2 regions of the Photorhabdus heterorhabditis genome follow, and region 1 is predicted to be linked to the other one. Evidence: predicted binding sites of a transcription regulator. Region 1 holds the regulator's gene; the other holds the start of a gene.
The links. Region 1 encodes Fur, which represses iron uptake genes when iron is present. Its sites were predicted from a motif close to ATAATAATGAGAACNACTATCAA; they were not measured.
Positions count from the first base shown of each region.

Region 2: the regulator Fur is predicted to act here: its motif matches at 2,707-2,729, upstream of sufA (Fe-S cluster assembly scaffold SufA).

Region 1 is NZ_LJCS01000008.1:57,533-62,497, forward strand. Features, by position in the region: gene AM629_RS05085 (beta-N-acetylhexosaminidase) at 1-1,341, shown strand, start outside; gene fur (ferric iron uptake transcriptional regulator) at 1,416-1,862, opposite strand; gene fldA (flavodoxin FldA) at 2,347-2,877, opposite strand; gene ybfE (LexA regulated protein) at 3,049-3,339, opposite strand; gene AM629_RS05110 (GlxA family transcriptional regulator) at 3,479-4,447, opposite strand; gene AM629_RS05115 (type I secretion system permease/ATPase) at 4,765-4,965, opposite strand, start outside.
Region 2 is NZ_LJCS01000005.1:7,262-12,226, forward strand. Features, by position in the region: gene sufC (Fe-S cluster assembly ATPase SufC) at 1-702, opposite strand, end outside; gene sufB (Fe-S cluster assembly protein SufB) at 760-2,259, opposite strand; gene sufA (Fe-S cluster assembly scaffold SufA) at 2,272-2,640, opposite strand; gene AM629_RS21805 (Hok/Gef family protein) at 3,475-3,633, shown strand; gene AM629_RS03185 (hotdog fold thioesterase) at 4,041-4,457, opposite strand; gene ydiJ (D-2-hydroxyglutarate dehydrogenase YdiJ) at 4,454-4,965, opposite strand, start outside.

The DNA.
Region 1 (4,965 bases):
GTTATTCCTGAAATTGATATGCCGGCTCATGCCCGTGCCGCAGTGGTTTCTATGGAAGCTCGCTATAACAAGTTGATGGCTCAGGGGAATGTAAAAGGGGCGAATGAATATCGCTTGCTGGACCCAACTGATACGACCCGGGCAACATCCGTTCAACTCTATGATCGTCGTAGTTATTTAAACCCATGTATGGATTCTTCAAAACGATTTGTTGAGAAAATCATTAGTGAAGTTGCTGCTATGCATAGAACAGCTGGCTTACCATTGGAAACCTGGCATTTCGGCGGTGATGAAGCGAAGAATATCCGTTTGGGAGATGGTTTTCAGGATAAAAATGGTCCTATAGAACCGGGTAAAGGTATCATCGATAAGAGTATAGAAGATAAGCCATGGGCTAAATCTCAAGTTTGCCAGAAGATGGTAGAACAAGGCATTGTGAAAGATGTTGAGCATCTTGCTAGTTATTTCGCAATTGAAGTAAGTAAGATTGTGAATGCCAATGGTATCGACAGGATGCAGGCGTGGCAGGATGGATTAAAGCATGCTACTAGCGTTAAAGATTTTGCAACCAAACGCGTTGGTGTAAATTTCTGGGATGCTCTCTACTGGGGTGGTTTTGATTCAATCAATGATTGGGCGAATAAAGGATATGAAGTGATCGTATCCAACCCAGATTATGTCTATTTGGATATGCCATATGAAGTGCATCCGCAGGAGCGGGGATATTATTGGGCCACCCGTTTTAATGATGAAGCCAAGATTTTTAGTTTTGCGCCAAATAATATGCCGCAAAATGCTGAAACTTCCGTTGACCGTGATGGTAATGTCTTTAGTGCGAAAAGTGATAAACCATGGCCGGGCGCTTATGGGCTTTCAGGTCAGGGATGGAGTGAAACAGTCCGAACTGATGAGCAGATGGAATATATGCTTTTTCCGCGTTTGTTACCGCTGGCAGAGCGGGCGTGGCACCGTGCTGGTTGGGAACAAGATTATGTTCCAGGCAAGGAATATAAGAAAGGTGAAACATATAGAGTCGATATTGATGCACTTAACCGTGACTGGACACGGTTCGCTAACCTGATAGGGCAACGCGAACTTGTCAAACTGGATAGAGCAGGTATTGCTTACCGCTTACCGGTTCCAGGGGCCAAAGTAAAATACGGTGTTCTGAGGGCCAATATTGCTCTGCCGGGGCTGGTAATCCAGTATTCAACTGATGGCGGTAATAGTTGGAAAATTTATGACAATCATAAACGCCCGAAGGTGAAAGGTGATGTGTTAATCCGTTCTGTTAGCCCAGATGGTAAACGTTACAGCCGGATTGATAATGTAAAGGCATGATTATGTGATATCAAGTAAGAAGGGAACCCTGATGGGTTCCTTTCTATGATAAAAGTTAGCGGATCAGGAGTGAATTACTTCTCGTCATGTGCACTACTATCTTCGCGGCAATTACCAGCAGAACAGTGACCATATAGGTAAAGGCTGTGGTTTGAGAGTTTAATCCCATAACGTTCAGCAATATTCTTCTGGCGTTTTTCGATATATTTGTCACTGAATTCAATGACTCTACCACAATCCAAGCAGATTAAATGGTCGTGATGATGTTGTTGAGTGAGTTCAAAAACCGATTTGCCACCTTCGAAATTATGACGGGTGACAATCCCGGCGTCATCAAACTGATTCAACACGCGATAGACAGTAGCAAGGCCAATCTCTTCACTGTTATCAATCAGTTTCTTGTAGAGATCTTCCGCACTGACGTGGTGGTATTCAGGATCTTGTAATACTTCCAGTATTTTCAGACGAGGAAGTGTTACTTTAAGTCCAGCATCTTTTAATGCCTTATTGTTGTCGGTCATGCGGATTCAGTCCTGTTACTCAGTAAAGTGAAAGTAGCGATACTTCAAAAAGTACCAGTTAGTTATCAGATTATGATTATAGGCATGGCTAATGAAAATGAAAACCACGTTAACCATAACTATCATTACACATTTTGCCAGAATAATCATTTGTAAAACGCTGGAATAGCTTTACCGTCTATACCCTTCATCTTTCAAGATGCTGCTTTGTTGGATGCGTTCACTTGCCGCCGCCCTGCAACTTGAAATCTATTGGGTCTATTCTATTCGGTCATTTTATTTGCCATTCTTCATCATAAAAAGCGAATCTGGGCAGTGTTGTGTTCTGGCAAAAGCGATAGCTTTTGATAGAACTGCACGCGGCTCGCAGGGTGAGAAAAGCAATGTGCCCCAATACGCGTGTACACTCCAAATTTTGCACGCTGTCCGTGTTCACCATTGATAAGAATGGTTAGCACCAATAAACGCCTACTGAGGTAGGCGATTATTCTCCAAGAATTTCTGACAAACTCATCTCTTCACGGATCTGTTTGGTCCAGGAATTGACTCGTTCGTCTGTTAACTCTGGTTGGCGGTCTTCATCGATAGCAAGTCCGATGAAGTGGTTATCATCAGCCAGACCTTTTGATTCCTCGAAGTGATAACCTTCGGTTGGCCAGTGACCGACGATGATGGCTCCGCGAGGTTCAATAATGTCACGGATAGTTCCCATGGCATCACAGAAATACTCTGCGTAATCCTCTTGATCACCACAACCAAAAAGGGCGACCAATTTCCCGTCAAAATTGATCTCTTCCAGAGTCGGGAAGAAATCATCCCAGTCACACTGTGCTTCACCGTAGTACCAGGTAGGGATGCCTAGCAGCAGAATATCGAACTGTTCGATATCTTCTTTGCTGCTTTTGGCAATATCATGGACTTCAGCAACGTCAGAACCCAGAATTTTCTGGATCTTTTTGGCAATATTTTCTGTATTGCCAGTATCGCTGCCAAAGAATATACCTATAATTGCCATGAAATGATATAACCTCTTGTTTTATCTGTGTATTTCTGTTTGAGATATACGTATATAAAATGTCGAAATCAGCAGAAAGTTTCTGATTGCATTAATAAAAAAATAAAGCCCTATTTTGACCAAACAGCAAGGACAATTCTGTCAAATTTGTGTGGTGCTGTGCTTTCAATACTATGATGCAGTGATGTCACTTTCTGCTAGCTGGGCTAGCAGAATTTGCTCAATGAGTTCACTGCGGCTGATATTGCGTTGTTGTGCAAGAAAGTTCAGTGCATCTACTGCGTCAGCATTTATTTTCAGCTCCACACGACGCAAGCCTCGTACCTTATCACGGCGAAGCTGATTACGTTTATTGACTTTAAGCTGTTCATCCCTGGAAAGTGGGTTGGTTTTTGGGCGCCCCGGTCTGCGTTCATTTGCGAACAAATCCAGAGTGGTGCGGTCCATTTGTTCTTTTGCCATAAATTCAATTAATAAAGGGCGTATACCATAAAATATAGCACGCCATGATACCCCAGCTTCCAATGTATCGCTACTGCCTGACAAAGATAAAAAGCAGTGTAATTGTTTATCTGCAAAAGATTGTCAATGAGTACCCGCTTTAGCGGTACTGGTATTTTCTACGGTATTCTATCGGTGTTAACCCATTAAGTTTCTTAAATAACTCTCTAAAATAGCGAGTATCTTCATAGCCAACTTCATGACTAATCTCTTCTATGGTTTTATTTGATTTTTCTAACCGGCATTTCGCCAGAGATAACCGGATTTGCTGGATATATTGAATCGGTGTCTGGCCGGTCGCGGTTTTAAAACGTCGCTTCATTTGCCTTTCGCACAGGTGAATTTTGTTTGCTAAATCGCCAACAGATAATATGTCTGATGGGGAGGAATGCATCCAATCCTGTAGCTTGTGGATTAGCGTGTCTGAATGTTGGCGGTAGGGTACAAAACTTGCCAGAGTATGTGGAGGAGCGCCTTCCATATCACCAAATATTAGTTGGCTACAGGTTTCTCTGGTATTTTGACCATATATCTGCTCGACAATGTGCATCATTACATCATTGTATTCATAGGTACCGGAAGTACAGAAAATATTGTTATCGCTGGTGACTTTTATTTCCGAATGTAACTGCACTTGCGGAAACATATCCTTAAATAAGTTGGTAAGCAGCCAGTGTGTGGTGGCTTTGCGATTATTGAGCAAATTAGCTTTAGCCAGGACAAAGGAGCCAGAGCAAATAGAAACAATAGGAATATTTTTTTCTTCCATCATTTGAAGCCAATCTAAGGTTTCCTGGGTACAAGAATCCAAGTTGTTGTAGGGGATTCCAATTGAACCAACGAGCACAATATCTGTTTGTTTAATTTCTCCGATAAGTTTATTGGGTTTTAACCGTACTCCTCCCAGCCCAACAGCATCTTGATTATCCGGTGTGACGATATTTATTTCTGGCTCTGGTGCTCCGGCTAAATGAGCGGCAGTGGTTAGGATTTCTATCGGGCCGGTAATAGAAGTCAGAGATCCTCCTGAAAATACTAAAGCGCTTAAAGAAACTGGATTCCTGTCCATAAGAATTCTCCAACTTAAAAATTAAGAGGTATAAAGGTATTTGATTTACCTAATATATTAATAACTGACTGTTACAATTTAAATAATTTAGTTACATTCTATTGTTTTTTGAAACAAATAGTATAGAAATAGATACAGTTTGGGCCAAAATTCATCTATACCCGTCATCTTTCAAGTTGCTTCTTTGTTGGCTGCACTCACTCACCCCGGTCACATAGTTATCTATGCTCTCGGGGATTCGTTCCCTTGCCGCCGCGATGCATCTTGAAATCCATAGGGTATATTTCTTGTTGGAAATTAAGCTGGATTGTTACAACTTAGCTTTTGCCAACTTGCTGATTCCATAAATGAGCGTATAAACCTCCTTGCTGAAGCAGTTGGTCATGTGAAGCAAATTCGACGATTTGTCCCTGATCTAACACACAAATTTTATCGGCATGGCGAATGGTATTGAGTCTGTGAGCTATGCTAATGACTGTTCTATTGCGGCATATTTCATCCATATTTGCCATGATTGC
Region 2 (4,965 bases), on a different contig from region 1:
TTTCGCCAGACTGAAATCACCGGATTTAATAATCTGCCCCTGATAAAGCACATGAACAAAATCAGGCTGCACATAGTCTAGAATACGTTGATAATGGGTAACGATAATGAGTGAACGGTTAGGATCACGCAGGGAATTCACGCCATTAGCCACAATTTTCAGCGCATCAATATCCAATCCTGAATCTGTTTCGTCCAAAATACAAAGCGTTGGCTCCAGCGCGGCCATTTGCAGAATATCATTACGTTTTTTCTCACCGCCGGAAAAACCAACATTGACTGAACGTGTCAACAAGTCTTGTGGCATATTTAGCAATTCAATTTTTTCTTCGATAAAATCGGCAAAATCAAAGCGATCCAGAGGCTCCTGATGACGATATTCACGCACAGCGTTTACTGCCGTTTGCAGGAAGAATTGATTGCTGACCCCGGGAATTTCTACCGGATATTGAAAAGCAAGAAAAATCCCTTCACCAGCCCGTTCTTCCGGATCAAGTTCAAGTAAATCTTTTCCTTTAAAAGTGATGCTACCATCATCAATTTCATATTCTTCACGGCCTGCTAATGTTGCTGATAACGTACTTTTGCCAGACCCATTTGGCCCCATAATGGCATGGACTTCACCAGGTTTAACTTCAAGATTTAATCCTTTTAGGATTTCATTACCTTCAACACTGACTCGTAAGTTTTTAACACTTAACATATTACATGCCTTCGAACGACTTAACGTTCTGTCATAAAAAAGGGAAACCGGGAGAACTTATCCAACGCTGTGCTCAAGACTAATCGCCAACAATTTTTGCGCTTCAACGGCAAACTCAAGGGGAAGTTCAGAGAACACATCCTTACAGAAACCATTAACAATCATAGAAATCGCATCATCTTCACTGATACCGCGTTGCAAACAATAGAACAATTGATCTTCACCAATGCGGGAAGTTGTCGCTTCATGCTCAAGTTGCGCGGTATTGTTCTGTACTTCTACATAAGGGAAAGTATGCGCGCCACATTCGGTTCCAATCAGCATGGAATCACATTGGGTATAGTTACGCGCGTTTTCTGCTCCCGGCAGTATTTTTACCAGCCCACGATAACTGTTCTGGCTACGGCCAGCAGAAATGCCTTTTGAAATGATGGTCGATTTAGTGTTACGGCCAATATGGATCATCTTGGTGCCCGTATCTGCCTGTTGAGTACCATTAGTCAGGGCAACAGAGAAAAATTCCCCAATCGAGTTATCCCCTTTCAGGATCACGCTCGGATATTTCCAGGTAATTGCTGAACCCGTTTCAGATTGGGTCCAGGACATCTTGGCATTTTCACCTTCACACAACGCTCTTTTAGTTACAAAGTTGAGAATTCCTCCTGCACTATCACCACCACCTGAAAACCAGTTCTGTACTGTGGAATATTTCACTTCTGCATCTTTATGGATAATCACTTCCACAACAGCGGCATGAAGTTGATAACTGTCACGTACAGGGGCGGAGCATCCTTCTATATAGCTGACATAACTACCTTCATCAGCAATCAGGATAGTACGCTCAAATTGCCCCGTTTTAGCGGCGTTGATACGAAAATAGGTGGATAGTTCCATCGGGCAACGAACCCCTTTGGGTACATAAACAAAAGTACCATCAGAAGCAACGGCCGAGTTCAGCGCGGCAAAGAAATTATCATGGCTTGCAACCACACTACCGAGGTATTTCTGAACTAATTCAGGATATTCCTGTATCGCTTCACTAAATGAGCAAAAAATAATGCCTTCTTTCGCTAGCTTATCCCGATACGTTGTTGAAACAGATACTGAATCAAAAATAGCATCTACCGCAACAGCTTCCCCTTCTCGTACAGGAACACCCAGCTTGTCAAATGCCTCTTCAATTTCTGCCGTCAAATAGTTATTGGTTTGCTCTGTACTTATCTCCTGGACAGTACCGGATTGCGAATTACAGCTATCATCACAAGTACCACATGAGGGTGCTGAATAGTAACTGTAATCTTGGTAATCAAGATTAGGGTAATTCGCTTTTAACCAATGTGGTTCTTCCATTCCTTGCCAATGACGATAAGCCTCTAGCCGAAACTCAAGCATCCATTCAGGTTCATTGCGTTTTGCGGAAATTGCTCGTACAACCTCTTCACTCAAACCTTTAGCTAACTCATCAGTCGCTACCTGAGTGAAAAAACCTTCTTTATAACGATGATCGCTAAGCCAAGTCTGCACATCATCACTGATTTCTACATTGCTCTGAGACATAGATTGGTACACTTATATACCAAAGCTTTCACCACACCCACAGGCATGCTGAGCTTTTGGATTATTGAATTTAAACATCTGATTTAAACCTTCACGTACAAAATCAACTTCAGTACCATCAATAAATGGCATTGCTTTCAGAGGAACATACAAACATGCACCTCCATTTTCATACCTTAGATTATCAGGTGCGGGATCATTAACCATCTCAAACACATAGCCAAAGCCTGCACATCCTGACTGCTTAACGCCCAGATATAACCCTTTGCTTTGTGGGTTTTGTTGCATCAATTTTAAGATCTGCGCTGCGGCTCTCTCTGTGATGGTAATTCCTTGCCATATCGTTTCATTCAGAGAGAAAGTTTCAACACTATTTGTCATAGCTGGCCTCATATTTTTCTGTGGCAATTTTCTGCCGCTGTTATCAGAGTCTTTTCCTCTCATATAATGGTAATGATAACCCTTATCACTTCAACCATTTGTTTTAAGAGGATATACATTAAATAGATTAAATTTTATTCAAATGCTGTGATTTATGTTCATCCCATACGAAAGGTATCTCTTTAATTTACTGTTTTATCTATAAATTATTAGTTTGATCAATTGTGCTATTTTTTACTCAATAGCACATAATAAAAGCACAAAAGGTTCATTAGGGATACTATTTAAGGTGAACTTTCAGATATACCGGAAATGCAGAGCAAGAGTTATCATTATGATTATAATATATACAAATAAAGTTTCTATTTAATTAATTCAATTATACCCAATAGATTTCAAGATGCATCGCGACGGCAAGAGAGCGAATCCCCGGGAGCATAGACAATTCTGTGACCGGGGTGAGTGAGTGCAGCCAACAAAGAAGCAACTTGAAAGATAACAGGTATAAACTCATTCAGGAATAATCTTATCTATATACTCTGCTCTCAATATCCTTTCCTTTATTCTATTAATAACTTTATTAGCCACTAATTTAATTCAAACGTATTACGTGACTATAATAAACATTTGCAAGACCTTGCATCTCATGCGAATAAACGTATACTGCCTCCGGGTGCTTGAGACTTTCTGTCTTAAGCATGATGTTCCAGGAAAATTACGTTCTAGGCAGAAAGAGAAAAGCCCCATCCGACTATAAATCGAAATGAGGCTACTCCTAATGCTGAACAACATAAGGCTAGCCTCTTACCTGATAAAAAGCAAGGAGAGAAGGCTATGAAGCCACAAAAAATCGTAATATTTAGTTTGATCGTTATTTGTGTGACGTTACTCTTATTCACATGGATAACAAGAGGTTCACTCTGTAAGCTCCATATCAAACAAGGTAATACAGAGGTTGCGGCAATCATGGCTTACGAATCCAGCAACAGGTAAGGCAGCCTTGGCGGGAGGTTTTTACTCCCGCCCTTTTAGATGTTGTTATGGCTTGGATCTCAGGCACCCTTCATATTTAAGTGGAATTAAACATAAATTAAAACCGGTGAAATTTTAGCATTAATTGATATATCGGCGTTTACAGACTTAAATAAAAATTTGCAATTAGGTTTTTATCTATTCCAGCATTAATTTACTTAATATAATTCAACATTTAAATTCATCGGATATATATAAGAAAATCAAATAATCCATAACATTATAAAAATATCAACAAGCTCCAGGGAATATATATATTTCCTGGATGGCTATCACAATTAAATTTAATTACCGTGAAGGATAACTTTTTCAGTTAAATAGTAGGTTATCATCCATACAATAACCTACTTTTACTTTTGTTTTATATTTTATCCAAGTAAAACTGATGTAGTTAATCGGGAAGTGCAACATAGATGTTGCCGATCATCAAAAATATCGATTTCCCATACCTGATGATTACGCCCAAGGTGGAGAGGTCTACACACCCCTTTCACCTCACCACTGCGAACAGAACGGATATGGTTAGCATTTATTTCCAGCCCGACAACTTTTTCCTCACCTTCAGAACAGAGATACCCAGCCAAAGAACCAAGTGATTCTGCCAATACAACCGACGCCCCACCATGTAATAAGCCAAATGGTTGCTGGGTACGATAATCAACCGGCATTGTACCTTCGATAAAGTTATCACCGATATGCGTGATTTTTATGCCCAGATGGCCCATCATACATTGGCTACTCACTTGATTCAGGCTCTCCAGTTCAATATCACGTTTCCAAATCATGGGATTATCTCCAATAAAGCTTGCAACGGATGCTTAAGTACTTGCCCTTCTATCCGCTTAACCTGACTACGGCAGGAATAACCAGAAATTAGGCAACGCTCCAATGGTAGTTTTTGCAAGGCAGGTTGCCAGGATAATTTATAGATACCAATAGAGTGTTTTATGTTTTTGTTTTCATGACCATACGTTCCAGCCATTCCACAGCAGCCTACACTGATATTATCCAGCTTACTACCCAGCCGATGGAAAATTTTTTCCCACTGTTTACTACTGCCCGGTAGCATAGTCACTTCCGTGCAATGTCCTAACAGATACCATTTATCTCTGGGCGCTTCTTTATTACCTATTTTCTCTGGCAAAGCATTGATCAGCCATTCATGCACAAGCTGAACCTCAAACTTGCCTCGCTGTTCACCAAGAATATCGTTGTATTCATCCCGGTAACACAATACCAATGCGGGATCAACACCAACCATAGGAATCCCCAGCTCAGATACCCGATTAAGGA